2 regions of the Paenibacillus sp. FSL R5-0749 genome follow, and region 2 is predicted to be linked to the other one. Evidence: a T-box and tRNA genes for the amino acid it is inferred to sense, from the RefSeq annotation. Region 2 holds a T-box; the other holds one or more tRNA genes.
The links. A T-box is a leader RNA that pairs with one kind of tRNA and senses whether it is charged. The one in region 2 lies ahead of MKY85_RS23625 (valine--tRNA ligase), so its partner is inferred to be a tRNA-Val.

Region 1 (15,830 bases), 670 kb from region 2:
TAGTCAATCTAGAGTTACAACAACCGCATCTAGCTAATCCAGTTAAAAGTAAACTTCCCTTAGTGCTCATGGGAATGGAATTTTCATTTCTGTTTGGATTCTTAGGGTTCTTTTTATCCCTTATATCCTGTACAGTATTCCAATCCTCTTCTGAAACTATCATTAATTCAGGGATTGGTTTTGAAAATATATCGTCCCCTTTTTCTTTTCTATACCTCATCACTCCTTTGTAGATTGGATTCTTAAGTATAACGTTTACTGTTGGAGCACCCCATTGTTTTGCTTTTCTTGTCGGAACATTTTTTTCGTTTAGAAGTTTAGCTATTCTTAATTGCCCGTATCCTTCTTCAAGCACTAGTCGGAATATTTCTTTTACAATCTTTGACTCTTCTTCGTGCTTGCCCAGTTTTTGCATTACTTTTCCTTTTTTATTTACATTACCGGAATCAACACTTTTATACCCGTAGGGAATACCTCCTCCCCTGAAAATACCATCTTCGACCATCTGTTTATGTTTTTCATTGACACGGTCAGAGATTTTCCTACTTTCATCGCTTGACTGCCAGAATCTTAAGTAGTTGACCATCCGATCGGTGTTTGCTTCAATTTTTTGCTGTCCTTCTATTACAGACCACATTTCAACCCCTTTGTTTACAAACCACTCAAGTACGAAGGGGGTCTCATCATCTTTTCTTCCAAGCCTGTCAAACATAAATACCAACAAAACATCGAATAAGCCATTCTCTGCATCTTCTTTAGCCTGTTGAATAACATCACGCTTCGAGGCAGGTACTTTGAAACCTGATACCCCTTTTTCGGTATATTCCTTAACTAGCTTCCATTCATCTTGTTTCTCTACCATCTTCCTGCATGCTCGTTGTTGCATTGGAATATCGTTTCCATCCATCTGTCCTTTTGTGGACACTCGATATAGTGCTGCAACACGTTTTGTTTGTCCCATTCCATCAACCACCATATCTTTTTTCTGTATTATTTTTATCGATGTCCGTAACTACTTTAACTGCTTAATTTAAGCCAAATTATACCATTAAGTATATTTATTTTCAACAAAAACCACCTACATATATTATCGGAGGTGGCCATAATGTTATATAAAAAAACAACTCCTCTTGAGATATAATTCTCAAAAGAAGTTGCCCTTTTTTTCATATAGGACGAGTGGGGATCGAACCCACGACCCTTACCCTGTCAAGATAATGCTCTCCCGCTGAGCTATCGCCCTGTAATAAATAGGATGTATCCATCACGATCATAATGCTATCTTTAGCTGAGCTAACAGATCATGATATATAATTATTTCCCAATCAAGTAACAGTATCATATCAAGTAACCGTGTTCATTGTCAATGATTTATTTGGTTATAATTCACCCAAAATGGTGCACAATAAAGGAAGATTACCATATCTACAACGAGGTGAATTCTCTATGAGAAACTTAACAAAACGGTCAAAATCCAATACACATACATTTACCAAATGCTTCTTTTTTTTCGTTGGGCTTATGATTGTCATGACAACCCTTACCGGTTGCGGCTTGGAACGGGATGAACATACGGTTCAATTCCAACAGTTAAAACAACCCAATGAAAATGATGAATCTCTACCCGTCTGGCTGGACGTATACTCCAAATCGGTAGTTCAAGATGTATATTCTCCGCGAGGAAGCAGTGAAGTTTTGCCGTGAAGGTAAGAGGTAAATTACTCTTCTTCATCCCACTTACGTGAGTATGCTTTCTTGGTCACATAATACAACAGAATAATCATTCCCGCCGACATTAACAATGTAATGACCATGATGCCTGCCATGCCCATCACTACCCCCTCCTCTCCCAATATGTCCCAGACTTCACTATACAGGAAAAACATTTTTTTGTATAATTCAGTCTGATATGTCGCGCAAGAGCAGAAAGAAGGAATGGAATTGGCAGCTGAGATTAGTTATGTAACGACGCAAGAACAACTGGAACAAGCCCTGGGTATTCGCAATCACGTTTTTGTGATCGAGCAACAGGTTCCTGCCGAGATTGAGATTGATCAATACGATGTCATTAGTCCGGATGTGCATCACGTATTGTTAAGTACGGATGGGCAAGCTGTAGCTACAGGACGTCTGATCTATTACAGCAAGGATACGGCCAAAATGCAGCGGATCGCGGTGCTTGAGTCTCATCGTTCATTCGGTTATGGACGCGTGCTTCTGCTCGCGATGGAGGAACTGGCACGTGAACTCGGCTTATCCTATTCCGTACTGGATGCTCAATGTCAGGCGCAGAAATTCTATGAGAAACTGGGCTATGAAGTGATTTCGGAAGAACCTTTTTATGATGCAGAAATTCTGCATGTTCGTATGAAAAAGAGTCTGTAAAACTTCGGCATTGGCGGTCTTATGAGCATATAGTGCATACTTCCCAGGAATTCGGATAGGCTAATCAGGTAAACAGATTCCTATCTCGTCATATAAGGAGAGTGTGACATCATGGATCAAACAACACGCGAGAGTTTCACAGCCGTACAGAAAAATGGCGACGGTGACCTGACAGCCTTTCAGACTTCAGCAGGACGTATACTGGATTACCAACAAGCACTTGCAGAAGTAAAGGCTGGCGCTATTGCCGGCGTGAATGTATTTAAAGGCAAAGATGGCGAAATGTATATTCGCGGCGATGCCGACGGTGACCCAACCAACAACCTGGACCAACTTCCCCAATTCTAAAATAGATGCACAGATCGTTACGTGTTACACAGAAGCGCCAATTCGGTTATCCGGGTTGGCGTTTTCTTATTATGATTAATAGTCCGTAAAATATTTTACGGAGTCCCCGGAAGGCTGGCTTTTGCGAATTGGCTGTTGTACCTGTTCCCATGCCTGCAAGATCTGTATCCCTTCGAGAGTAGACCGATTCTCCCAGGCGATGTGCCCGGTTCGTTCAAGCTCCAGCAAAGACTCATGAATGTAAGCTCTGCTTCGTCCCGTCTTGGTCTCCAGTTCATCCATACGCGGCAGCCTGCGCCGTTGTCCTGCATAGTTCACCATAATCCGCAAAATCTTACGTTCAAAGTCGTTCAGCATACTTTACCTCCCCATTCATATCCGTAACAGGACGCCATGCCAGAATACCTTGCTCCAGAAATGTTCGGGGTGAGCCTTCTTTTCCCGCTGATGCTCTAATCATCCCGCCACGTACACTATTAATTCGAATCTGTCGCTGCGTAATCTGCCCTGCACGATCCATGTAGACCAGCTCCACCATCTGGCCAATATATTTCCCTAGCATAATCATCCCTCCGATAAGAACATTTGTTTGTATTTCATATTATATGCGAACATAAGTTCTTTATTCAATAGTAAAAAAAGGATTTTGCAAAATAAAAAAAACCAGACTTTCCCCTTTGATCAAGGGAGTCTGGTTCCTCTGATAATGCTGCTGATATAACAACATTTCTTGTAATAATCCGGTTCAGTAACGGATCAGTGTCGATCGGATTCCGAAAATTGCACTTTCTTTAATTGCTGTGTAGATGGATTAAAATCAACATTTACATAGACCGCGAATTGCTTGCCGTCTTTGGCACGAACCCATAGCTTGAACTGTTCCCGTGACTGATCTGCTGTTAGAGAGGTACGGCCGATGTGCTTATAGTCCAAAATATCCACATTGTACTTTGTCTGTGTTTCTTTGACCGCAATAATTCCCCACTTCGCATAATCTGGGATGGCGGCGCCCGTAGCCGAGGCAGGTGTGAATCCCGCTAAACTAAGCATAACCGTAAGTATTGTAACGATGAGCATTCTCATTTCACTCACTCCTTAGGACAATATGTTTCTGTTATATTGCCCGTCCGGGTTTCATTTTACACGAATAAACGAAAGATCCAAGCCAGTGGCCGTAGGGAAAAAGGAACCACATGAACAAGCCGGTCCAACGAATCAGGAGGCTCCGTCCGGAAACTCATTCCCCAGTCACCCGAGAAAACGTGTTGTTGTGTCTTCGGCTCCTCAGGACGATCCAACCCGTATTTCTTTTCAAGCCTTTGCCTCGTTTGTTCATCCACCTGAACCTCGTTCGTAACGTCATATGCTGTGACAGGCTCGCTGCTTATGTACATCAGCATCATCAGAAGGATCGGAATCCACACTATTTTTACCCAACGTTTGTTCATCTTTAACTCCTTTATGTACCTTAATTCTCTTGTATCTGGCAGACCCATTTAAAGGTTAGATTATACATAAAATTCACCGTATTGGAAATAACAACAGGGAGAAGATATGCAGCATTTGATATGCAATACTTAAGTCCCATTTGGTTGATTTTATGTTTAAAAAAGGGAATAACCGTGTAATAGGCCATGACAGCCTGACTTCATGATCTAACATTTCTACAGGATCTGCAATACCACTTTGAGGAGGTTACACCCCAATGTTCAAACGCTTGGATGAAATCCTGATTGAGATTCCCAATGTCGAGAAGCCCGATCCGAATGCAGCAGCAGCCATACAAGAGTTGCTCGGCGGCAAATTCGGAGAAATGTCAACGTTGAACAATTACCTCTATCAATCGTTTAATTTTCGATCCAAAGAAAAGCTGAAGCCCTTCTATGACCTCGTCATGAGCATTACGGCTGAAGAATTGGGCCATGTTGAACTCGTGTCTCATGGCATTAACAAATGTCTTAGAGGATCAACCGAGTACAAAGAACCCGACGATACGCCGCTAGGTTCGGTGAAAGATGCTCGTCTGTCGTATCACTATCTGGCAGGTGCACAAGGTGCAATGCCTTTTGACTCTATGGGTAATCCATGGACGGGAGCAAATGTCTTCAACAGTGGTAATCTGGTCGAAGATCTGTTGCACAACTTTTTCCTCGAATGTGGAGCGCGTACGCATAAAATGAAGGTATATGAGATGACAGATCACCCGGCAGCCCGGGAAGTGGTTGGTTTCCTGTTGGTACGTGGCGGAGTTCATGTCGTGGCATATGCAAAAGCCCTTGAGATTGCAACTGGCGTCAATGTAACCAAACTCGTTCCTATCCCTTCACTGAACAACAAAGCTTTCAATGAGGCTCGTAAATATGAAGAAAAAGGGGTACACACCAAGCTGTACACCTATAGTGATAAAGATTTCAATGCGATCGGTCAGATCTGGAAAGGAACTCACCCCGAAGATGGACAACCTCTGGAAGTAATTCAGGGTATACCAGAAGGTTTCCCGATTCCAGAAGCTCCTGCGGTCGAGGAGGAGTTCGCACCAGGTATTTCGCAAGAAGACTTTAAGGAAATTGCTCGCCGTCTCAAGATGGCGGGAAATATTGCGGATTAAAGAACCATTTGTTTGACAGGTTCTTTCCCTATATATAAATTGTTAACTCCATGCTTAAGTGAAGCCCTCAACCCCTGCTGCTGAATGCAGAAAGGATTTGAGGGCTTTGTTATAATAAATGTATGATACAATTTTATGATGCTAAATGAGTATGTTCTATGCACGTCATTTTCTGAGGATTTGGCTGTAAAAGTAAACCGGATCCCTGCTCACATCGTTAAACTTAATTAAACTCCAACACTGATTCCTCACGCTGACTCATGACTTCAATTAACAAGTTGGCACCCAGACGAAAACCTTGTGCAAACGCTGCTTCCGTATGCATGCCCTCACATCTGCCACACAAGTCAAATAATTGTTCAAGCTCACGGAATTCATTCTCGCTCAAACGATTCTTCCATTGCTCTGTCAGAGCTGCAATCTGCCGCCCTAACGCTTGGTATTCAGGATGTGTCGGCATCATCATCTCATCCGGTCGAAGTCGTCCATTATATAATGCTTCTAATATCGAATTCATGTGCATCCTCCTGTATATCAATTCGCATCTCACTTGAATGAACGTTCTGCACATGGTAGGATATTTATGCAGTCGCTCATTCAAGTGATTGCGGGGTAGGAAGCAGCGTGTTCTTCGTGGGACTAGCGCTGCTTCATTTTTTATTTTTGGAGCTCGTCGTAAATCTTCTCAATCCCTTTGCGAACGATGTCTGATCGATTCGTATTCAGCTTTTCTGCCGAAATATCGAGCTTGTTCATAATGTCCTCGTCAACACGTATCTCAATCGTTCTGCTTTTGGGTTTGTCAGATTTAGGCCGCCCCATCTTTTTGGCGGACATTTGCTTCACCTCTTTTTTTGTCCTGACAACAATATATTATTGCCCGGACAAAAAGTCAATGTATTTGTAAAACATACGTTCGTTTTTGTGACAGCAGATTCATAGATAAATGTATAGTCTGTAATCCGTTTGAATGAATGATAAAAAAACCTTGAACGACTAGGCGCTCAAGGTTGTTAGAGTACTATTATTGAGTAACAATTTAAAATTCAGGAGACACGCAAACAAGTAGGAAACAGAAATTGGTGCCTTTAGCATTGTTATCACTACGTATTTAATGTTTTTAATTTCGAAAAATGTTTTCACTTCTCCATTGGCATCCCATATCTCACCAAAACATGCCAGAGTAATTTTAATTCTTGTAGAACTTCTTTGTAGGTTCCTCGATCGCTCCAATGACTTGGATTTCGTTTCAAGTCCATAGCTGCAGAACCAATGATATTTGCATCAATCAAATCACTTTTGGCAATTCTTTTGGCCAGTGAAGGCATCGAAGGACCTCGAAAATCCATTGGAACGTCATCAACTAATAGTGTAAAGCCCATGTGCCAGTGGAGATCAATGGAATACTTTAAACATATCTGCTCTAAGATTTGTCCTGTATGTGTGCCTTTAAATGATGGGTCGGCAACAAGCATCTTGACATCTTTTTCAAGGGAAATATCACCATGAACCTGAGCTTCGATATAATGGTCCAGATTTCGGTTTGGCTCTTGATTTGATGGATTTTGAAACGGTTTCTCAACATTAACGAGCATATGGTCGATCAACTTTTGAATGGTTAGATTTCTTTCACCAATGGCAAAATTACTATAAAATACATCCCTCAAGAGAGCAGCCAAAATGAGGTCAAATTCCTCATACGTTCCCTTTTCCTCAGGTTCTTGGTGAGAATCCAAATATGTATACGTGCAACGATGAGAGACCTCAGCGGATAAAAGGAAATAACATGATCCAAAACGCGGAGCAGGTCCATCGGGATGTAACATGACATGGAGTGCCCCATACTTGGGACGTTCGCTATTGGTTGAGCCATTAATTTGGTACGCTCCGCCAAACATTTTATTCTCCCAAACGTCACGTTCACCGCCTGAAAATGCGGATACACTTCCATTCGATAAGAAAGTCTCAAACTGACTTTTATAAAACCCCTGCTCAAGTAGTGCCTCAGCCACGCTTTTCATATTCGGATCTAATCGATCTGGGTGAAAGTGTAGCGCGATACTTGCATGAGATTTTAGTTTAGTGATAGCATATTCAAATGTCTTCAGCTCGATGTTGGACATACGAAGGATTTCCCTAATGGTTTGCTCCGCCTCATTTTTGCGGCTTCTTGCATAATTGGTTACATGTTCTTGAGCTAATTGCTGAGACCTTGATAGTTCCATGGGCAGAGGAGTCCTTTCCCTTTTTTATAAAATCATAATGGCGGTTTCCTTGCTTATCAAATCAATCTATTTTTCTTGGGATTAGTTCGTTCTCGGGGAAATTCCACCAATTCGATTTCTCATAATAAATTGTTTTTGCCCAATATTCAGGGAGCTCATGAAAAATCAGGTCGTCTTCTGATGTAAAATCATTGCCTTCCCAAAAGGAATTAATCCTGAGAAAGGCTTCCTTCTCTGAAATATCAAATAAGCCAATTAACTCTTGTACAATCTCCAAACAGTATATTTCCGAACTCAAACAAGTCGGGAAAAGAAGTTGGTATTTCAGCATGTTTATCACTCCATATTCAATATTTCAGTCTTTCTTAGAAAGTAAATTACCTATTGCTATGTATGCAAACTCCCATCTCCACTTACCTCTCGTTGGTCTCCCTTCATCTTTTCCAAAAGCTCCACGATAACCTCATCCAACTCCTCTAGTATCTCGTCATGTGTAGGGGACTCTAGTATCCTTACCAAATCCGACCGTAGCATACTGAGATGAGATACAGGCAATCGATCAATCAATCCAACCAAAATGAAATATTCCCACTGTGGATCTTGGGTTTGCAACACATCCTTAATATAAGGAACTAAGTCCTCCCCCAATCTCAATAGTAGATCCTCTACCGGCTCAGAGATCGGCCAATTCCCGTCTTGTAACCACTCCATAAGTTCTGGAATAATGCCTTTCAACTCTTCATTGCCAAATTCATTTAACTTACGCACCGCTTCAAAATCAAACTTGTCGCGGGGAAGACGCGCCCTCATATCCATTGAATTTTCCTTTCTCATCTATATTACATAATGATATACTCCCTCTTGTTACTCCTCTGGCTCTACATCCTCTATTCTGATATCAATCCGATCTTGATTCTTCGTCGTTGACATCGCATCTATCATGCGAATCGTCCACGTTCCTGCATCCTGATCAAATTGTACATCCTCAATCACAGGAACACGTAATTTTTCTCCATCTGGTGAGTATAGTCCACCCCGAATGGCGTCTGCCTCACTTAGATGGGCACCGTCTGGCGTATTTGGACAAGATACCGCTATCTTTTCTGCTCTGGCCTGTCCGGGATAGGGCTGATTTTCCGGGCCTCCATCCGTCCATACTTCAACATAGGAGCCGATCTGCGGATCAGGTGCATTGGAAAACCATTTTGCGGGATAATATCGACTTTCTTCTCCATCCGAACCATGATCTTGATAAGCAGGATCAACCACAAGAACGGAATCGTCTTTACGATCAACCACATAACCAGTGAATCCATCTTCACTCGGTGCATTGGCTTGAGCCTGCTCGGAGTTGCACTCAATATGTCCTGAACATCCCGTAAGGCATACGATTAGGGTTGAGAGCAACATAACGACTTGACGAAGATTGATCATATGTAATCCCCCTTTTAACAACACCTCTTCCTAAATTTAACGTTCCATATCAGTTCATTGTTGCAAATACAGCCTTTGGCTCACCCTTAAATTTTTGACGCGCCTAGCACGATCAACCCAAATATTCACTTCCTTATATCCCTTTTGTACACATACCTGCCCCAGACCACCAATGTTGCACATAACAAGACAGCACAGTAGGCCCAGACAAATAACATGGCAAGCCCTAACCCGATGTTGGCATCCAGGCGTTCATCAAAGATCTCTGTGAATAGCGAAAAACCAAGCGGCACAGCGCCAACAATGAGAAGTCCAATGGACCATCCACCCCAGCGTCGTAAACAGGACCCCGCACGAGTACTGGAAAGTTTGCGAATCCCTTGAGTCAGAAGCCACCAGATCAGAATAAATAATAGACAGGTTATAAGAATTTTCAACATATCGTTCATCTGCATCTCGTTCGCCTCCTACGCTATACATAATGATGAGTATATTAGCCAAGTAAAGTTTGAGACTTGATGATTATTACCCGTTTCCATGTCCCCTGATCACAGATGATCACAGGCAGACACAATTCAGCACCCCAGACCTACATCCTATTCACATCACAGAAAAAAATGCCATCGTCCTGACTCCTTCCAAGTCATGAACGATGGCATTACATCTCATTTTAGCATTGTTAAATCTACATCGAACAGGTTACGCGCCAAACTGCGCATAGTGAAGGCGGCTGTAGACCCCACCTGCTGCGAGTAATTCTTCATGACGTCCTTGCTCCGTAATGCCTTGTTCGGCTACTACAATAATGCGGTCCGCATTTTTGATCGTTGCTAGCCTGTGAGCGATGACCAGTGTAGTCCGGCCTTCGGACAGCTCAGCCAGCGATTGCTGAATGGCTGCTTCCGTTTCTGTATCCAGCGCGGATGTGGCTTCGTCCAGAATTAGAATCGGTGGGTTTTTCAGGAACATGCGGGCAATGGACAAACGCTGTTTCTGTCCACCGGACAACTTCACGCCGCGTTCACCAATCAACGTATCCAACCCTTCCGGCATCGATTGAATCAAAGACTCCATCTGTGCTCGTCTGGCAGCCATCCAGATTTCTTCTTCGGATGCATCCAGCTTACCGTAGGCTATGTTCTCCCGGATGGTTCCATCGAAGAGGAATACGTCCTGTTGTACAATTCCGATATGACTACGCAAGGAATCCAGCGTCATATTCTGAATCTCCTGCCCATCAATCGTGATGCGACCTTCCAGCACATCATAGAATCGCGGCAGCAGACTGCACAACGTTGTTTTACCCGCCCCGGATGGACCGACAAGAGCGACCGTTTCGCCAGCTTGCACGCTCAGATCGATACCTTTGAGCACAGGCTCCTGATCCGAATAACCAAAGGTCACTTGCTCATAACGAATATCTCCACGTAAATGGGATACCGATATAGCCCCTGGACGATCTTCCACATCCGGTTCCATATCAAGCAGCTCTGTATATCGTTTGAAGCCTGCAATCCCCTTCGGATACGTCTCAATAACCGAGTTGATCTTCTGAATGGGTGTCAGGAACACATTGGACAACATGATAAATGCAATGAACTGACCGTAAGTCATGCTGCCGTTAATGACAAACCATGTTCCGCATACCAGAACAAAGAGGGATACCAGCTTCATCAGCATGTAACTGACAGAGGAGTTCCAGGCCATGATTTTGTATGCAATCAGTTTGGTTTGACGGAAACGACCGTTGTTTACTGCAAATTGTGCTTTTTCATGCTCTTCATTGGCAAAAGCCTGAACAACACGGATACCTGTAATATTGTTCTCTACACGAGCGTTGAAGTCGGCAATATCTCCGAACATTCGGCTGAATGCCTTGGACATCTTGCTGCCAAAGTAGAGCGAGAGATAAATAATCAGTGGCACGATGATAAAGGTTAACACCGCCAAATTTCCGTTAATGCTCATCATGATGCTGAATGCACCGATCAGTGTCATCACCGCGATAAATACATCCTCTGGACCATGATGGGCAATCTCACCGATATCCATCAGATCGTTAGTCATGCGGGACACGAGGTGTCCTGTTTTCGTATTATCGAAGAAACGGAACGATAACTTCTGCACATGATTAAACAGACTTTTACGCATATCCGTCTCGATGTTAATCCCCAGCTTGTGTCCCCAATAGGTAACTACGAAGTTCAGAAAGGAATTCAGGAAGTAGATGCCGAGCAATGCCAGACACGCCCATAGAATCCAGTCCCAGCGTCCTCCTGGCAGCAGATCATCAACTACCCGGTTGACCGCCAGTGGAAAAGCCAGTTCAAGCAGCGCGACCAGAATCGCACAGCTAAAGTCAAGAATAAAGAGCTTTTTGTAAGGCCTGTAATAGGCAAAGAAACGGCGAAGCATGGACTCAAGTCCTCCTTATGCAATCACACAACAATGATTACGTTCTATTTCGTCTTGCTTAAGAGATACAGGAAGTATGGCGCACCAATAATGGCAACCAGGATACCCGCAGGAATCTCAGAAGGCTGCAGGATGACACGACCCAAGGTATCTGCAACCAGTACGAGCAATGAACCGATCAGGGCCGATGCAGGTAACAGGAATTGATGTTTTGGACCCACCAGACGACGCGCCAAATGCGGCCCGATCAACCCCACAAAACCGATTCCCCCACTCACAGATACACATGAGCCGGCAAGACCTACAGCAGCGGCAAGCAAAATAAGTCGCTCACGCTCAACCGGGGTCCCGAGTCCGCTGGCAGTCTGGTCACCCAGATTCAGCACATTCAATACACGTGCCTTATACAGAACAAGCGGTACAAGAATGATAAGAAACGGTAGTAGAGCCGTTACAAACTTCCAGTTTGAACCCCAGATGCTGCCTGCCATCCAGGTTGCTACAAATTGATACTTTTCCGGACTAAGCCGTAAGGTAAGCACGATCATGGCAGAACTGATTCCCGCCGCTACCCCGATTCCCGTAAGCAACATACGCGTAGGCAGGATGCCCTCTCCTTTTTTGTAAGAGAGAACGTAGATCAGAAATGCAGCAAAACCGGAACCGATCAGGGCCAGAATAGGCAAAAGAAATACCGGCGCTGCTGTTGTTGTCGGGAAAAAGGAAACAAATAACATAACGACCAGACCTGCACCTGCATTAATCCCGAGGATCCCCGGATCTGCCAGTGCATTCCGAGATACCCCCTGCAAAATACTACCTGATAACGCAAGTCCTGCTCCGACCAGCACCGAAATCACAATACGTGGCAAACGGAATTCAAACAGGATCAATTCCTGTTTCGCCGTGCCTCCACCAAACAGGGTACGCATCACTTCAAGCGGCGACAGCTTGGTAAAACCCGTATTCATGCTCACTACAAAAGCCGTAATAATTAATAGGGCAAGTACAATGAGAACAATCGTACTTTTGGTTCTCTTCTTGCGCTCTGCTCCAACTATTGTTGAGGATTCCATCTTTACAGAGTCCTCCTTTCTTTACGTGCCAGATATAGGAAGAATGGTACCCCGATGAGGGCAACCAATGCGCCAATTGGTGTCTCGTACGGCGGGTTAATCATACGTGCAGCCAGATCCGCAAATACGAGCAGCAAACTACCCATCACAGCGGAACATGGGATAATCCAGCGATAATCGACTCCAACCAGCTTCCGCGTAAGATGGGGAATAATGAGTCCTACAAAACCAACCGCACCCACCACCGACACAGCCGTACCCGCAAGTATCAGTACAACAATCAGACCTATGAGCTTGATCAGCCCCGTACGTTGCCCCAAGCCCACCGCAATATCTTCTCCGAGACTAAGCAGAGTAATAGAACGGGAGATGAGAAGACCTGCGATTAGTGCCGCGAGTACCCATGGGAACATGATTTCAAGTTGAGACCATTTCGTTCCGGCTACACCACCGGCTGTCCAGAATGCCAGATCTTGTCCAATTCTGAAATACAATGCAATCCCTTCACTGAGTGCCGACAACATCGCTGATACTGCTGCACCTGCAAGCACAAGGCGTAGTGGTGTTAGACCCGATTTGGAAGCTGCACCAAAACCATACACCAACAGGACACCAAGCCCTGCCCCAAGGAAGGAATACATAATGATGTACATAAATGGCAATCCCGGGAAGAAAGCAAAACAAACTGCAAGCGCAAATCCAGCTCCCGCATTTAGCCCAAGCAGACCTGAATCGGCCAGCGGGTTACGAGTCATGCCCTGCATGATTGCACCAGCCACAGCGAAACATGCACCCACCATGGCTCCTCCAAGAATACGTGGTAACCGAATCTCCCATATGATCTGGTGAGGGGTCAACTCCGGATTGAAATCAAAGATGGCTTTCCAGACTACACTAAGCTTAATATCAGCAGCGCCAAAAGAAATGGACAACGCCATACCCAGAGCGAGTAGCAAAATTCCCCCTGTAAGAATAAGTGTGGCTGCCCACGGACGAGTGTGAATCTTCGCTGTGGGTGAATCCGGATTATGTTTTTCTGGTGAAGCTTGTGAACTCATACGCGCCCACCCTCGTTATGAGTGGAGCTCTTCAAACCTATGTACATAACAATCACCTCTCTATAAATACCAAACTTTAATGATATTGATTCTCATTCCCATAGACCATTGTAAGTGAATCTATAGGCTCTGGCAATGGACAAATAGGACATGTTTAATGCATATATGAAGATTTGCACACAATTTTACACGCAAAAAGGCCATGCAGGAGCCAAAAAGCTCGAACACAGCCTTGTCATTACATATGTAGAACAGATAAAAAAACAGGCTCGTTTAACGGGCTGGTACCTTAATTAAGGAGGCCAGGACATCCGGAGCATCGGTAATAATTCCTTGCACACCCATGTCAATCATGGCCTGCATCTCGGCAGGATCATTCACTGTAAATGGATAGGTAACAATGCCATGGGCCAGTGCAGCAGAAACATCTTGTTGTGTGACTGCCAGCTTGTAGGGATGAAGGCCGGAAGCTTCGAGTTTGGCTGCATAATCATAGGGACGGTACAACTTTTCCATATATAGAAGTGCTGTACGGATCTCCGGGGCAAGACGTTTACATCTCACGAGCGAAGCATGATTGAAACTGGACAGCACGACCTGTTGCTCCAGATTCCAGTCCCGGATCGCCTGTATAACCTTCTCTTCCATCCCCTTATAACTCACAATACCATTTTTCAATTCCAGATTAAGCAGCGTTCCTTTCCCCTGTACGAGCTTGAATAACTCCTCCAGCGAAGGAATACGCTCCCCGGCAAAATCGGCATGGAACCAGGATCCGGCATCCCGGGTGCGCAATTGATCGTAAGTTGTATCCTTAACCCAGCCTTCTGCGCCGCCTGTTCGGCTTAATGTCTCATCATGAATCAGTACCAGTCTGCCATCACTCGTCATCTGCACATCGGTTTCAATCCCTGTTGCTCCAAGCTCCAGACTCCGTTCAAAAGCACTCATCGTGTTCTCCGGGCATACGGCAGATGCACCGCGATGGGCAATTATCTCCACGTTCCTCATTCCAGCGCCTCCTGTGTTCAAGCTTCACTCTATGATCATCACTATAAACACAGTTTGTTAGACCTGTATTAACGGAGCGTATAATGGGTTGCCTGCTTCGCTAACACTAGCGGCCAAGTTGATTATCTAACGGGCTTGGGATTCACTCATTTTTGCGAACTCAATCTGAAAATCGACATAACATAGTATGAACGATGGAAGCACCGAACTCCGCTATAAGGAGGTTGACTATTGAATCCCTCAAAGAAAAAATCGATACCTACGCGTGCTCACACATCCCAGTTACAGTCGGCTTCCAGGCTTTCCAGATCATCTGTCCATATCAAAAACAAATCCGGCAAGACGGCTAATCAGCGTTCTTTTAACTCCACTTCATCAAGCACACTGGATCAGCTGGCTATTGTTGCAGCAATACTATCCTTAATTGCAGCTGCCATCGGGCTATATATCGCCTGGAAATCGTTAAGTGTTCCGGATCAAACTGCTGTGGTAGTGTAGACTGCTTGTTGCGCAGCTATTGGCTCAGGAGGCTTTCTCCTGCTTCTGAACTTATTCAGGGGCAGGTTTTTGCTTTTTCAATTACTCAACGTATTCTGGAAACGTCAAAAAACCGTTCCCCTGAAACGCCGGCATATACCGGCGTCTCTATGGAAAGGTCATTTTTATTCGGGCGCTGCCTCTGCAACGTCATTCCCGTCCCGGGATACTGACCGAATTACAGAATGAATGTGCGTGAGATAATAACCAACAGAATGAACAATACAAGAATTGCACCTGTCGATGTCCATGCTCCACCACCGAAGCCTCCGCAATACCCGTAACCTGTACCTTTGAGTTCGCTCATCAGTGACACTCCCCTCTTCATCAAAGTACACTATAGACTATGTCCGATAGCGCAACTTGCTTGGGCAGATCGAAAATTCTCCCGAGGAATGATTGGGTACAGGCATTCTTCTTATGCACTCATTTCCCGTTAAGTTGTGACCACTTCTGAGTCAACTCTGCAGGAATATAGGATGACATTTGCTTGATCAGTTCAGCCGGATCCGATTCCAGACTCCACAGACTGAGATGCGAGGTGTTAGAGAATCCCTCCTGTACACTATGTTCTACCATCTTCATCAGCGGTCCATAATATCCGTTGACATTCAATAAGCCAACAGGCTTACGATGAATGCCGATCTGTGCCCAGCACAGTACCTCGAATAGTTCTTCAAATGTACCCATACCTCCGGGAAGCGCAATGAAGCCATCGGATAATTCAGCCATC
Region 2 (15,830 bases):
TGAAATGTCCAGTCAGGAGGGAGGCCATCATGATAATTACAAAAAACGGATGAAACGTAATACGGACCCCCCACACCCTAATCAAGGGCAACAACTTCCGCTGGGTCTACGTACTCCTCCCCCTCTTTGACCGCAAAATAGAGCGTGGCAGGTTGCTCACCACCCGTAGCTTTGAGACTCCCCACTGGATTCCCCGCTTCCACCCAATCATTCACGTTCACTTCACTTTCGTTCAGCCGACCGTATATTGCCGTGACATTGCCTGTATGTTGAATCACAACGGTGAATCCACTTGCTGCATCTCCGATAACCTCCATGACACGTCCAGCATCCGAACTTGCGACCTGTACAAGTTCTGCACCAGCAGCATCCGGAACGATCTCAATTCCTTTCATGCTCAGCGCGAATGGCTGAACCACTGTTCCTGAGATGGGTTTACCCAGTAATTGTCGTATGCCTGAGCCATTGACAGCATCCGTCGTATGACCAAGAACAGGCAGAAACGAAGGCGTTCCTCCAAAATGGCGTTCATACCAGGCTGCTGCAGAGGCAAAATCCATATCTCGATGGAGTGCATCGGCAATGACTGTTTTGGGAGCTTTCGTCCACGATGTATCTAATTGAAACAGCCCCCATACTCCGCCGAATATCAAAGCGCTAATGACCGTTCGTTTTAAAAGTGACTTGATTAGGTTGAATCTCGAATGCCCCCCTGGAACGAAACGACCGTTCTCTTTTTTCCACAACCATTCTGGATCTCTTTCTTGTATCCCTTCACTAGGCGTAAACGGTTTCCGGTGCATGATCTCATTCTTGTCCAACAATGAACCTACTTTTTGCTCCTGTAAGACCTCCACAGTGGCACCATCCATCAGTCGCCGAATGCGTTCTTCTCGTCTCTGCTTGATTCTGAGTTTCGTGTTCATGGAATATCCTCCCGCCGAGGCTTGTTTACTACATCCTATGAAGAGGTGGATGATAATATGAACAAGCCTGCCGGTCAGATAACAAAAAAAGCCGGGCTATGCGCCACGGCTGTCATGTATTTAAAATTATGAATAAGTTCGTTTAACGAGTTAACCCATTCCAAAGAACTTTTTGAAGCGAGAAAAAGCACCCTTCTTCTGCTCCAGCTGCATTAATGGGACCGTATCTCCCAGAATGCGGCGTGCAATATTCCGATACGCAATCGCTGCAAGTGAATCCGGATTCATGACCGTAGGTTCTCCTGAATTGGCAGCTTTGATGACCAGTTCATCATCAGGCACAATGCCAATCAGGTCAATATTAAGTACTTGTAAAATACCATCGATATCTAACATGTCACCCGATTTAACCATATTATTGCGAATTCGATTCACCACCAGTTTAGGTGATTGAATATGTGAACTCTCCAGCAGGCCGATGACACGATCCGCATCACGTACTGCAGCATTTTCCGGTGTAGTGACCACGATGGCCTGATCTGCTCCTGCTACCGCATTTTTGAACCCCTGCTCGATCCCTGCGGGGCAATCAATAATGACGTACTCAAAATCTTTTTTCAATTCAAGGATAATATCCTTCACCTGTTCTGGCGATACCGAGTTTTTATCTCTCGTCTGCGCCGCAGGCAACATGTATAATTCTTCGAAACGCTTGTCTTTGACCAAAGCCTGATTCAGACGGCAGCGGCCGTCCGCAACGTCGCACAGATCGTAAATAATACGGTTTTCGAGTCCCATCACGACATCCAAATTACGAAGGCCGATATCGGTATCTACCAGACAAACCTTTTTGCCGAGCAGCGCCAGCGCTGTCCCGATGTTTGCCGAGGTGGTTGTTTTACCCACGCCGCCTTTACCCGAAGTGATCACGATCGCCTCTCCCATGAGCTACACTCCTTTAAACACATTAAAATCTCGGCGTAACCGAACGATATTGCTCATTTTGTCTATCTGCATCTGATTGTCCTGTAAGTAAGCAAATTCCATTCCGGTCTCTCGGCTCTCCCATTCATCGGGAGGACGACTGATGATATCCGCAATCCGTAGCTGCGTCGGTGCAAATACCGATGCTGCAATGATTGCTTCCTCGTCCCCGCCAATTCCGGCATGAGCCATACCTCTGAGTGAACCCAACACATATATATCTCCGGTACACGTCACTGTGCCCCCCGGATTGATATCCCCAAGAAACAGGAGATTTCCTTCATGATGAAGCACCTGACCTGAACGCACCATACCACACATGGTTACAATGGGCGGCGGTCCTTTAACCTCCGGTTGGAGTGCAGGTGAATCGATGGATCGAATAAGCAGATTCCCTTTTTGTTTCAATATATCGAGAATTGCTTCTTTCTGGTCCTCTGTCACTTCGCGGGCACCCAACTTGATATCCACATGAACAATCGGTCCGGTCAAAATATTTTGATGGCTGTGTTCCAGCTTATAGCGGAGCTCATAGAGCAATTCCTCGAATTCACATTGATCGTCCAACAGGAAAACCAGGCCGTCTCGGATGCCTTTAATCGTTACGTGATTCGATTTTACCGTCATAAGCCTGTCCCTCCCATCTCATTACATTTCGTGCCCGGGGCCCCAAGTTCCTGCTTTGCGCTCCATAAATGTATTTAGGAAGCTTCTTCTGTCTTGCTCCGTCTCTTGCCGATCCGCTCCAGTTGTTTCCGAAGCGGGACATATATGATCAAGGCAAACACAAAATGAATGAACAAATTAGGAATCATGTATTCAATCAACGCCCAGTCAAAGGTCACGTGGTTAAGTTGGAAGAGCTTGTACAGGAAAAATAGCATGGTGTCATTCAGCAGACTTCCCAAAATGACAACCGATACCATAACGGGCAGTGGTGCACGAGGTGCTTGAAAAATGAGTCCCATCATGTACGCCGATAATCCCATCGAAAATCCATAAGGTCCAATCATCTCGCCGTAGAATACAACGTCATGCAATAGTCCAAAAAATATACCGAGCACTAGTGCCGTGTGTCGGTGATGATATACGGCGATAAACAAAATGACGATATAGACCAGATTGGCAGAAATACGCATCTGCCAGCCAGAAGGAATGAGCAGCGGCAAAATCGTACCTTCCGCAATGAACAAAACGAATAACAACAGGAACAAAACTTGCTTGCGCGTTACCATTATTCTTTTACCTCAGGCGGGATAATGACAATCAACTCTTTCCAATCAAGGAAACTTGCATATGGCTCAATTGTAGCTGTTTTGGTTAAACCATACTCACTTTTCTCGACACTCTTCACTTTCCCAATCCGCATGTACTTCGGAAAATTGTTTATAATTCCAGAGGAGATGATCTCATCATCCTTTTGGATATTAGAATCTTCTGAGATTTTGGTCATCTTGAGCATGCCCGTCTTCGGATCATAACTCTCAATCATACCAAACACTTTCTCCTTACCTACTGCCGTTGCTGCAATCGCGTTGGATGTTGGATCATTGGCGTCCATGGACGTTAACAGATTAACTGTTGATGTATAGGAGCTGACATGACTAATCACGCCGACCAGCCCTTCTTGCGAGGTTACAGCCATCCCCGGCTTAATTCCCGCATTTTCACCAATATCAATGTTAATGGTTCTGCTATTCGGATCTGAATTGGCACTGATAACCTGAGCAATTCGTGAACCATAATTATACCGGTTCTTCTGTTCTTCGGTGAAATTGAGCGCTTTCTGAAGCTGCTCATTCACTTGCTCCATATCATTGTACTTCAGCCGATCCCGGGTATAGTGACCCATCGCGATACGAAGCTCTTCATTCTCTTGATATACCGTACGCATGTTCGCTACATCTTTAAAAAAGCCCGCTACATAAGAAGCGGGCTTGTAAAATACGTATTGTACAAATCCAACTGAATCCTTCAGGAATTTCTCCGGCCAGGATAGAGTGGTTCGCGGACTGAGCGTAAAGCCCATTAACGCGATAAATGTAACAAGGCCCACCAGCAAAACAAAAAGTCTTTTGTTGCCTAGCAGTTTAAACAGTTCGAACACCCTCTAACATCCATATTCTCTTCCGAGCCATGCCCGGCGGGGAGACTGTCAGACTTGTAGTCCCTGCGAGAATATCAGCCGATCCTCCCCTGTTAAGCGGGTAATAGCTCATCCCCGGGGTTAACCGGGTCCTCTATAAAGATATCTTGCCACTTATTCGCAATGTCAAGTTAGGCAAATACCGATTAACGTTTGGAACGAACTGCCGAACTGCTTCTGCTTTTGAACAAATGAATATTCTCTAGCGCTTTACCTGTTCCGATTGCTACACAATCCAGCGGGTTCTCAGCCACAATGACAGGCATTCCTGTCTCACCAGCCAGAAGCTTGTCCAGATTGCGCAGAAGCGCCCCACCACCTGTAAGAACGATTCCACGATCCATAATATCGGCCGCAAGTTCAGGTGGGCATTTCTCAAGGGTTACTTTTACCGCTTCAACAATTGCATTCACCGTATCAGCCAATGCTTCGCTGATCTCGTCCGAAGTAATCGTAATGGTCTTCGGCAGACCTGTAACGAGGTCACGTCCACGAATTTCCATCGTTTCTACTTGCTCCAATGGCATTGCTGATCCGATGTCCATCTTCAACTGCTCCGATGTACGCTCACCGATCATCAGATTGTATTGGCGTTTGATGTATTGAATAACGGATTCATCCATCTCGTCACCTGCTACGCGAACCGAACGGCTCGTTACAATCCCACCAAGAGAGATAACAGCAACTTCCGTTGTACCGCCACCAATATCGACAACCATACTACCTGTTGGCTCCCATACGGGCAGATCCGCACCAATTGCAGCTGCAAAAGGCTCTTCAATGGTATAGGCTTCGCGTGCTCCAGCCTGTTTGGTTGCATCTTCAACCGCACGTTGTTCTACAGCCGTGATCCCGGACGGTACACATACCATCACGTTTGGATGACGTTGGAACATGGAGCGTTGTTTCTGCGCCTCACGGATGAAATATTTGATCATTGTTGCCGTTGTATCAAAGTCGGCGATAACGCCATCTTTCATTGGACGAATGGCACGAATGTTACCTGGTGTACGTCCAATCATTTTTTTGGCAGCTTCACCTACTGCTTCAATGCTTTTTGTATCTGTGCGTATAGCGACTACCGAAGGTTCGCGCACCACAATTCCTTTTCCTCGTACATAAACCAACGTATTTGCTGTCCCCAAGTCAATACCCAAATCTTTCGTAAAACCACCAAACATAACATAATCTCCTTTTCTGCCTCATATAGCCGCTCTATTCAGATCCAGAGCGTGATAATTTCATTCCCACGTAACACGTGGAGCTAATATTCGCATTTGTTTTTTTGCATTTGTAAAGTGAACCTATCTTTTACGGACAACGCCGTTAACATTCATAGGAAAACATCAACGCCAACCATTATATTATACTAAGCCCTTCTCCTTCAAACTTACGTACGTTCCATCTCCGATAATAATATGATCAAGCACGTCAATGCCAACAATAGCGCCTGCTTCAATCAGTCTCTTGGTTATTTGGATATCCTCCGGACTGGGCGTAGGATCACCGCTCGGATGGTTGTGTGCGCACACAATAGATGCGCTGCTGCATTTGATGGCAGCCCGGAACACTTCACGCGGATGTACAATCGAAGCGTTAAGGCTGCCCATGGAGAGTGTTTCCTGGGCAATAATATGATTTTTGCTATTCAGAAAGAGACACACAAAATGTTCTTTTTGCAAATAACGCAATTGTTCGATCAGGATGTCAGCTGCATCACGCGGTGTACGGATTGAAGCCGACTGTGTGAGTCTGCTCTTGGCAATCCGATGCCCCAGCTCAATGCCAGCTTTCAATTGTACAGCCTTGGCATTGCCAATCCCTTTCATCGCAGTCAATTCTTCCAGACTCAGATCCATTAACGAGCGAATGCCACCCGTTTCGGTCAGAATCCGCTGTGCCATATGCACCGCGGATTCCTGTCTTGTGCCTGTTCGAAGTAAAATGGCCAGCAATTCAGCATGGCTTAAGGCGCCCGCCCCATATTCCATCATGCGTTCTCTCGGGCGTTCTTCCTGGGGGATGTCGCGCATCATGTATTGAGGCGACTCCATATGTTCCCTCTTTTCATTTCACAACATTTGGCTTCATTCATGTTCGTGGCAACACATGTACGCCGAACCCGTCCAGCATGTCACTTAGCAAGGATAGCGGCAAGCCAACCACATTAAAATAACATCCTTCAATACGGTCGACCAGTGAAGCGCCAATGCCCTGAATGGCATAAGATCCTGCCTTGTCCGAAGGCTCACCTGTCTTCACATAAGCACGGATGGTCGCATCCGACAGTTCTTTCATCGTTACATCGGTCTGGCGGTAATGAACTAACGACTGTCCATTGCCCGCATCAATACAAGCGACGCCCGTAAACACCCGATGCACACGGCCCTGCAGCCGGGATAACATACGTTCAGCATCCGCTTCATCTACGGGTTTGCCCAGAATCTCACCATCCAGAACAACAACGGTGTCACTACCAACAATAATGGCTTCCTGCTCGCGGCCTTCAAGCCCCCGATACACAGCAAGCGCCTTGCGCAAAGCAAGCTCCTGTACCGTCTGTTCAGGGGTCCACTCTGGCGGTGTATCTTCATTGGCATGACTTGGTATTACATCAAACGCTAGGTGGAGTGATGCGATCAGTTCCTTGCGCCGAGGCGATGTGGAGGCCAGAATAATAGGGCGCTGCTTTGTGTTATCCAAAATGAACGGCTCCTTATGCCACGGCAACATCCTGTCCGGATCACGATAATAGATGTCACTGGTTAATTTTTTTCGTCATAACTCGTCATTCTCCTACAGTCTGCGATATAGCCACACAGCGGCAATCATACCGATCAGACTCAGAAGGCTCATTTGAAATTGAAGTGAAATATCATAACTGATAATATCAAGATCAGCCTGCGGCGACCAACGTATGGTCGTGGCTTTCGTAAGAAAGGCTACTGCCTTAACAGGCTGCAGTGCCTTGGCGATCCACGCTCCGGCCATCCAGCCGAGCAGCAGAAACAGCAATAACATGCCGAAGTTTTTTTTCATCGGTAATCTTCCCTCGCCATTTTTTGACACCCACATTATTATACGGGGTTTTGTACGTCAATACAAACACAAATCCGGCAAGGGGAACTATTTCCAGTTCCTTGCCGGATGGGTAATTCCAAGCGTTGTTATGGGAAAGAGCATGTTACTGCTTAATCGCTTCGAGCCATTTTTTCTGCTGTAGTACATATTCCATCAGATCGGACTGCACGGACCACATGTGCACATCATCCGGATTTTTGTTGTACTCTGCAATAGCCGTTATTGCATCGTTCATTGATTTCTCCATTCCACCAACAATAGGCTGTACCTCCGCAGTCAGGCCGGGTGAGAGACTATTCAAACCGGTTAACCATGACTGGTGTTTATTCTGAATCGCGGCCATCGTTTCTGCAGAGACTGCTGTCGGTGCAGATTGTCCCAACTGCTGAATGGACAAGGTAGACAATTGTTCGACCAGTGCAGAACTGTTTGTGAAGAAAAGCTGCACATCCTCTTGCTTGCCACCGAATATAGCCGGATTGATCTCAGGGTTCACGATCTCCTTGACATACAGTTCGACTCCCTGAGCTTTTAGCCTGGAGCTAAGTAGCTTGGCCTCTTCACGGTCAGCCGAAATGCCTGCATATACTCGATTACCATCTTCAGGATCAGACCCTGCGGCTATACCTGCCTGAGCCAGTTCAAGCTTGGCCTGCTCAGCTCGTTCAGGAGAACTGAACACGCCGTATTGAAGTGCATAATACGTGCTGCCAGTCGCCGCTGTCTGCTGTTCTGTACCTGCAGCCCCCTCCTGACCAGTCACAGTGGAAACTGCCTGATTGGCGGGCAGAAGATCGTCTGGCTTGACGGCTCCTTCTTTATTAAAAAATGAGAGAATCACCATGCCAAAGAGTGCTCCGGTAACAAGTGCCCCAGTGACAGAACCAATCATTTTCCAGCCCCTTGGAGGACGATTGCGCTTATAGGAATAGTTCTCCGAATCTGCAAGCCAGTCGTGGCCCTGATCCTCTTGGGCATTAGACCGATAGCGACGCTCTTCCTCCGGACCTTCTGAATAATTATCATAACCGTAACCGGAACGGTTTCCTAGATAATGGTGCTCATCAAAATTCGAGTTCGAATCAGGGCTCACCCTCTCGTCAGGTTCAGGTACAGTAGAGCTTGTCAGCACCGTCTCTCCCCAGTCTCCGGGAATATCCTCTGGCGTCCATGATGGGGTCGTATCCATCTGCTTAGGCGTTAGCAGTTGATTATGCGGTAATTCTTCACTTAACGACACCAATGGACTGGATGCGGAACTCCTCTTGTTTTCAGGCTTGTCCGACTCATGATCCCCGAAGCGAAACGTCATTCTAGCATTGCTCACCCGTACCCTCTCCTTTGTCCCATTTATATCAGCTATATGCAGAGAAGGCAGAAGACATTCCAATTAACGCAAAAAAACGCCTGCTTCATATCGAAGACAGGCGGTTTCGCAAATGATCTATTTCAAGCCTTTGGCAAGTGTATCTCCAACTTTCCAGATATCACCTGCACCCATCGTAATCACCAGGTCTCCTGGCTGCAAACGATGCTGCAGATCAGCTACAACTTCTTCTTTCGTAGGAAGGTACCGTGCAGAAGCATTACTGTTTTGAACGATTAGTTCAACCAGTTTGGCGGAGGTTACCCCTTCGATCTGTTTTTCGCCCGCAGGAGAATAGATATCCGTAATAAGCACCTCATCCGCTTCCGCGAAAGCACGACTGAACGCATCCAACAGGAAGAACGTACGCGTATAACGCTGTGGCTGGAATACCGCAATAATACGTTTGCCTGTCGCTTTGGCTGCACTAATAGTCGCTTCAATCTCCGTCGGGTGATGCGCATAATCATCGATGATCAGTATATCACGCGCCTCGCCCAATACCTGGAATCTGCGTTTGGCTCCGTGGAACTGGATGATCGCTGCCACAATCTTCTCAAATGGAATACCTGCTTCCAGACAGGTAATTACAGTAGCCATCGCATTATAAACGTTATGCTTACCTGGCACTGATAATTCCACCGTGCCCATAGGAGCACCCTGATGATTCATCGTAAAGGAGATACGGCGATCGCCCAATACAATATCCGTTGCCGTATAATCCGCAGCACGATCAATACCATAAGTTGTAATTCGTGACTTGAGTTCTGGCAAAATCGCTTGAACATTCTCGTCGTCTGAGCACACAATGGCTGTTCCTTCCGGACGAATCTGGCTCAGGAACTGCACATAAGCCTTTTTGAGTTCCTCAAAATCACTGTTGTAATTCTCCAGATGATCTGCCTCAATATTGGTTACAATACCGAGCCATGGATGGTACTGCAAAAATGAGCCATCGCTCTCGTCCGCCTCGGCAACTACCCAGTCGCCCTGGCCTGCCTTGGCGTTGGTGCCCACATTCATGATCTCTCCGCCAATGATATATGTCGGGTCCGTATCACATTTATCCATAACCAGTGCAATCATGGATGAGGTGGTGGTTTTACCGTGGGCTCCAGCCACAGCCACACCTTTACGTTCATTTAACAAACGTGCAAGCATCTGGGAACGATGCAGAATCGGAATGTTGAGCTCTGCAGCTGCTACCCGTTCCACATTATCAGCAGGCGCTGCCGTAGAGTAAACAACCAGGTCTGCTCCAGTGACGTGCTCTGCTGTATGGCCGATATATATTTTCGCTCCCTTGGCTGCCAACTTCTCGGTCAACTCCTGTGAAGCGACATCCGATCCGGTAACGGTGTATCCCATTTCCAACATAACTCTAGCGATGGCACTCATGCCATATCCGCCAATCCCTATAAAATGAACGTGTTCCGATGTATTTAACAAAACTTTCACCAACCTTTTTCAGAATCGGTTTGATGCAAAAGGGCTGCCCGCACATCCGCAATCAGGTACAGTGTGCCGGAGACCACCCCCAGATCCTCCGCTTCCGTCCGTGACTTCAATAGATCAAGAGCCTTTGCCCATTCGGGCTCGACGATGATTTCCAGTTCCTGCTTCGCAAAGGCGGGACGTACCCGTTCGACAATCTGCAGCAATTCATCTGCAGCCATTTTGCGTCGGAAGTCTGGCTCGGTCAGGATCAGCGTATCCACTAGTGGCAGTATATGCTGCAAATATGATTCGTGATGCTTATTTGCCAACATACCCATCATCAAAATTAACTTGTTGTGAGGATAGACATCCGTAATGCTCTTGGCCAGCGACTCTGCCCCTTCCGGATTATGTGCTCCATCGAGCACAATTCGGGGTTCATCGACGACTTTTTCGAATCTCCCTGCCCAGAAAGCATTCTCCAGTCCAAGTGCGATATCGTTGTCATCCAGCATAAATGCCATGTATTGTCTAAGCAATTCGAGCACCATCAGTGCGGCCGCTGCATTGTCACATTGGTGTGAGCCCTGCATGCGGATGCGAACGTCCAGGTCACGAAAAGGGCCTGTAAAATGAAAAGATTGTCCGTTCTCATTACTCTCCAGTCGATGATAAGAGAAATGATTTCCAGCCAAATACAGGCTTGATTGAAGCTGCTGTGCTTTCTCCTGAATCACTTTCACAGCTTCGGGTTGCGTCGCGCAGGTTACAACGGGTACTCCCGGCTTGATAATGCCTGCCTTTTCTCCAGCGATCTGCTCAATCGTATCTCCAAGCACATCCGTATGATCCATACCAATGTTGGTGATGACGGACACAACAGGCGAAACAATATTCGTTACGTCCATCCTTCCCCCCAGCCCCGTCTCCCATACCACAACATCAGGGTAGCACTCTTCTGCATAATACAGAAGCGCGAGAGCCGTAGACACCTCAAACATCGTTGGGGAACCAAGCGGTGTAGATGCCATTTCCATAACCAGCGGTCGCAAACGGTTAGAGATCTTCAACAGTGTCTCTTCCGGAATATCCTCGCCGTTGTATTGAAAACGGTTCGTAAACTTGGTGATATAAGGCGATGTAAAGGTACCCACATCATATCCAGCCTGAAGAAGCACTGACGTCAAAAAAGCGCAAGTCGAACCTTTGCCGTTCGTTCCCGCGACGTGAATAAATTTGAGACGTTGGTGAGGATTGCCTAACATAGACATCAGACCCTCGATTCGTTCCAATCCAGGTCGGATGCCAAAAGGAATAAGGCCATTGATCCAGTCCACGGCCTCGTTATACGTAAGTAAAGGAGCTGCTGCATCTGTCCCGTCTAATTCCGTCATCTGATTCACCTTCGGTTCCGAGTTTGAGTGAAAAAAGCGGCCGGATGGCATACTGGCTCTCCATCCGACCCAAATATATTAACCTTTCAGTTCCTTGATTCGTGCGATCACTTTATCCCGTTTATCGGAATAATCTGCTTGCTTGGCGCGCTCTTCCTCAATAACTTTGGCAGGCGCTTTGGCTACAAAGCCTTCATTCGACAGCTTTTTCTCCACACGGAGTACTTCGCCCTCAAGGTTCTGCAACTCTTTCTCCAGACGAGCCACTTCCTGTTCGATATCAATAAGACCAGCAAGCGGCAAGTATAGTTCTGCCCCTGTGATGATTGCAGTCATTGCCTTATCCGGGGAGCTCAGATCCAGCCCACTATCGAACTCGGACGTGTTACAGAAACGTTTGATGTAATGACTGTTACGTTCGATGATGCTGGACGCCTCAGGGCTGTTTGCTTTTACCATCAATTCAATCTTTTTGCTCATAGGCACGTTCACTTCTGCACGGATGTTCCGAACTGCACGAATGGTATCCATGAGCAGGTTCATCTCGGCAACAGCCTCTGGATTCTCAAAAGCAGGATCATATACCGGCCATGCTGCCAACGTAATCGTCTCACCTTCATGCGGCAGATGCTGCCAGATCTCTTCGGAGATGTATGGCATAAACGGATGAATCAGGCGCATGGTCTGATCCAGCACATAAGCCAGTACGGATTGTGTTTTCTTCTTGGCAACCGGATCTTCCCCATAGAAGGACAGTTTAGCGAACTCAATGTACCAATCACACAGGTCATCCCAGATAAAGTTATACAGCACACGACCTGTTTCCCCAAATTCATACGCTTCGATTAGACGCGTAATATCGCGGGAAGTTTCGTTCAGACGGTGCAAAATCCAATAATCCGCTGTACCAAGCTCTCCGCTGATGTCACGATCCTCATAGGTGAATCCTTCCAGATTCATCAATGCAAAGCGCGAAGCGTTCCAGATCTTGTTGGCAAAATTACGAGCCTGCTCCACCCGTTCCCAACGGAAACGGAGATCCTGGCCTGGCGTGCTGCTGGTTGAGATCATGTAACGCATTGCATCTGCGCCATATTTCTCGATCACATCCAGCGGATCTACACCGTTGCCCAGTGATTTGGACATTTTACGTCCATCTGCATCACGAACAAGACCATGCATCAGCACATCCTTGAACGGAATCTCATCCGTGAATTCCAGTGCAGTGAAAATCATACGTGCAACCCAGAAATATATGATGTCATACCCTGTCACAAGTACACTTGTCGGATAATAACGTTGCAGATCTTCCGTATCTTCCGGCCAGCCTAGTGTGGAGAATGGCCATAAGCCGGAGCTAAACCAAGTATCGAGTACATCTTCGTCCTGTCTGAGCTTGCGTCCTGCATTCTCTGGTAGCGTTGTCGGATCTTCAGCAGATACGATGATTTCACCCGTTTCCTCATCATACCAGGCCGGAATACGATGTCCCCACCACAGTTGACGGGAAATACACCAGTCACGAACGTTCTCGATCCAGTTCAGATATGTTTTCTCGAAACGGTCTGGAACAAAATTAACCCCTTCGCCGCTCTGTTGTTTCTTGATCGCTCTCTCTGCAAGTGGCTTCATCTCAACAAACCACTGAGTAGACAGATACGGTTCAACAACAGCGCCGGTACGTTCACTGTGTCCAACCTGATGCGTATGATCCTCGATGTTGATCAATATACCTTGCTCTTTCATATCAGCAACAATCTGCTTGCGGCATTCACTGCGATCCAGTCCCTGATACTTACCAGCTTCTGCATTCATTGTGCCACTCTCATCCATTACCGTAATCTGTGGCAGATCATGACGAAGACCTACTTCAAAGTCATTCGGATCATGTGCAGGCGTGATTTTTACTGCACCACTTCCGAACTCTTTATCCACATAATCATCAGCGATAATTGGAATTTCGCGTCCAATGATAGGCAGTACAAGGACTTTGCCAATCATATCTGCATAGCGCTCATCCTTCGGATGAACAGCGACCGCTGTATCACCCAGCATCGTTTCAGGACGCGTTGTTGCTACTGTAACGTAGCCACTTCCGTCTTTGAGCGGGTAACGCAGATGGTACAGGTGACCCTGAACCTCTTTATATTCAACCTCAATGTCAGACAGAGCAGTCCGGTTCACCGGATCCCAGTTAATGATGCGTTTGCCGCGGTAAATAAGGCCTTTTTCATACAGTTGAACAAATACTTTGCGAACCGCTTGGGACAGACCTTCATCCAGCGTAAAACGTTCACGTGAGTAGTCAAGGGACAAACCCATTTTGCCCCATTGCTGACGAATGGTTGTGGCATATTGATCTTTCCAATCCCATACTTTCTCCAGAAACTTCTCGCGTCCCAGATCATAACGAGTCAGACCTTCTTCACGCAGCTTCTGCTCCACTTTGGTTTGGGTAGCAATACCTGCATGGTCGGAACCCGGAAGCCACAGTGCATCATAACCCTGCATCCGTTTGGTGCGGATCAGAATATCCTGTAGTGTAAAGTCGAGCGCATGCCCGATGTGCAGCATCCCGGTCACATTTGGGGGTGGAATTACAATCGTATACGGCTCGGCATCTTTACGTTGACCGGCTTTGAAATATCCGCGCTCCATCCAGGTGGAGTACCATTTGTCTTCTGCCGCTTTAGGATCGTAAGTGGTCGGCATTTCTGTTGCAGCTGATTTTTTTTCCTCAGACATGTGTCATTCCTCCGTTACTTCATCTTCATCATCTTCGCCAAAAAAAACAAAAAAAACCTTTCATCCATCAAAGGACGAAAGGTTAGCTTTCGCGGTACCACCTTTGTTTCACGCCGAAAGCAAGGTAGACTTCCCCCTCTGTACATGACGTGACACTTCAAGCAGATAACGGCTGCTACCGGCCCATCCTACCTCAGAAATAAATGACGATAACGCTCATTCATCCCTTGAATTCAAACAGGCAACTCCCGGGCGACTTCGATCAGTTGGTTCCTGCGGAATCTCACAGCGTTGCAATTCCACTCTCTGAAAGGTCATACTGTCTACTACTCCCGTTCCACGTTGTTCTTCAAAAAACCTACACACATCATACCTTGCTCGTGCGCGATAGTCAACCTGACAACAGCGGATAAAGTGCGCTGGAATGCAGGTTTAGGGCAAATCATGCAAAAACCCGCAATCCTCAAGGGGATCACGGGTCATAACGAAGGCTTTAACTGCGGATTAAGGGATGTACAATATCTGACCTTCTTCCACAACTTGTTCAGATAATCGATTATACAACTGAAGTTCCCTCGTGCTCAATTGATATCGATCCGCAATGGCATCCAGTGTATCTTCCCGCTGGACGATACACAACTTCACTTTGCGGAATGGCGTCTGATCCACAATCGTTCCCAGGAACAGATTCTTCCATTCCACATCCTCAGGTGCATACGTTTCTTCCTGTATCACACCGGCTGGAACCTCTTCGCCTCTCTCCACTTCAGCATCGCGTGCTGATCTGCCGGAGGATAACAAGGAAGAGATCCCCACACCCTCCTCTTGTCTTGGAGCGGATTCCTTTTTACTGCCAAAAGCAACCTTCATCTCCGGCTTGTCTTCCGTCTCAGCAACAGGTTCAGGGACAAATGCTTCGTTCTGCACAAACTCATCTACCTCAGTCGCTTCAAAAGACTGGCGTTCTTCCTCTGCATTGACTGCTTCGGACGTACCGAATACACCTTGCCAGTTCTCCGCTTGTGGTTCAACCGGAACATCAACTGCCTGATTCTCCTGCTGAGGTACAGATCTCGCTGATTCGAAATGCCATACATCCGGTCCGTCCGGTACATCTGGTGCTGCGAACTCATTAGATGATTGAGCAGCAGGTTCTCGGACTTCTTGATCTGAATTTCTAGGCTCTGTAGGCAATGCATCCACGGAAGGCTCGGACCACGCTGAAGACTCATCTTCCAGAGGAAGCAATGGTTCCGACTCTGGGTAAGAAGCTAACCGATCAGCGGTCTCAGCCATAAATGACGAGATGGGAGAAGGTTCGCTGTATGGCTCCTGGGATGCCAGTTCATCTCCATTCGCTGTCAGAGATGCAGGATCTTCGTTTGCATCAGGTTGTCTGTTTTCGTTAGCGTACTCCGCACTTGGCTCCGCCGATTGGAGTGGCTCCGACGAGGATAAGTTTGCATATTCCTGATGATATTCCGGGGCACCATAGGCAAGCTCTGCTGCATTCGCAAGTCTCTCTTCCTCACTCCGCTGGAGCAGATACTCCTGTGCAAATGTGTTAGGATCGCTATCTGTCTCTTCTGCTTCATCGGAACGGTTGGATTGCTGAGCATCCGGTGAGTGGACTACTGTAAACTCATCTGCTGACCACACTTGCGGCTCTTCAGCATGAAAGCCCTCGATGCCTCGCAACGACAACACGCCAGTAATGTTCAGACTACGATTGGACAACAGATCCACGTCAA

Region 1: it encodes a tRNA-Val, which carries the amino acid that the T-box ahead of MKY85_RS23625 (valine--tRNA ligase) is inferred to sense. The anticodon was not compared.

What each region holds. Positions count from the first base shown of each region.
Region 1 covers NZ_CP152005.1:4,599,381-4,615,210, forward strand. The annotation lists gene MKY85_RS20480 (recombinase family protein) at 1-961, opposite strand, end outside; tRNA gene MKY85_RS20485 (tRNA-Val) at 1,172-1,243, opposite strand; gene MKY85_RS20490 (hypothetical protein) at 1,447-1,704, shown strand; gene MKY85_RS20495 (GNAT family N-acetyltransferase) at 1,942-2,385, shown strand; gene MKY85_RS20500 (DUF3892 domain-containing protein) at 2,497-2,733, shown strand; gene MKY85_RS20505 (hypothetical protein) at 2,809-3,090, opposite strand; gene MKY85_RS20510 (hypothetical protein) at 3,074-3,295, opposite strand; gene MKY85_RS20515 (DUF3889 domain-containing protein) at 3,490-3,816, opposite strand; gene MKY85_RS20520 (hypothetical protein) at 3,873-4,181, opposite strand; gene MKY85_RS20525 (manganese catalase family protein) at 4,439-5,341, shown strand; gene MKY85_RS20530 (DUF6809 family protein) at 5,565-5,858, opposite strand; gene MKY85_RS20535 (ribbon-helix-helix protein, CopG family) at 5,999-6,178, opposite strand; gene MKY85_RS20540 (DUF3626 domain-containing protein) at 6,481-7,566, opposite strand; gene MKY85_RS20545 (hypothetical protein) at 7,628-7,897, opposite strand; gene MKY85_RS20550 (DUF5071 domain-containing protein) at 7,954-8,382, opposite strand; gene MKY85_RS20555 (DUF3221 domain-containing protein) at 8,431-9,000, opposite strand; gene MKY85_RS20560 (hypothetical protein) at 9,126-9,455, opposite strand; gene MKY85_RS20565 (ABC transporter ATP-binding protein) at 9,700-11,415, opposite strand; gene MKY85_RS20570 (iron ABC transporter permease) at 11,460-12,491, opposite strand; gene MKY85_RS20575 (iron ABC transporter permease) at 12,494-13,549, opposite strand; gene MKY85_RS20580 (glycerophosphodiester phosphodiesterase) at 13,823-14,560, opposite strand; gene MKY85_RS20585 (hypothetical protein) at 14,792-15,058, shown strand; gene MKY85_RS20590 (hypothetical protein) at 15,276-15,404, opposite strand; gene MKY85_RS20595 (TIGR00730 family Rossman fold protein) at 15,524-15,830, opposite strand, start outside.
Region 2 covers NZ_CP152005.1:5,273,499-5,289,328, forward strand. The annotation lists gene MKY85_RS23560 (site-2 protease family protein) at 1-85, opposite strand, end outside; gene MKY85_RS23565 (M23 family metallopeptidase) at 78-926, opposite strand; gene minD (septum site-determining protein MinD) at 1,077-1,871, opposite strand; gene minC (septum site-determining protein MinC) at 1,875-2,537, opposite strand; gene mreD (rod shape-determining protein MreD) at 2,612-3,145, opposite strand; gene mreC (rod shape-determining protein MreC) at 3,145-4,017, opposite strand; gene MKY85_RS23590 (rod shape-determining protein) at 4,203-5,237, opposite strand; gene radC (DNA repair protein RadC) at 5,421-6,110, opposite strand; gene MKY85_RS23600 (Maf family protein) at 6,148-6,759, opposite strand; gene MKY85_RS23605 (DUF4321 domain-containing protein) at 6,853-7,095, opposite strand; gene MKY85_RS23610 (SPOR domain-containing protein) at 7,241-8,464, opposite strand; gene murC (UDP-N-acetylmuramate--L-alanine ligase) at 8,582-9,901, opposite strand; gene MKY85_RS23620 (folylpolyglutamate synthase/dihydrofolate synthase family protein) at 9,958-11,334, opposite strand; gene MKY85_RS23625 (valine--tRNA ligase) at 11,413-14,079, opposite strand; T-box leader at 14,147-14,428, opposite strand; gene MKY85_RS23630 (LysM peptidoglycan-binding domain-containing protein) at 14,584-15,830, opposite strand, start outside.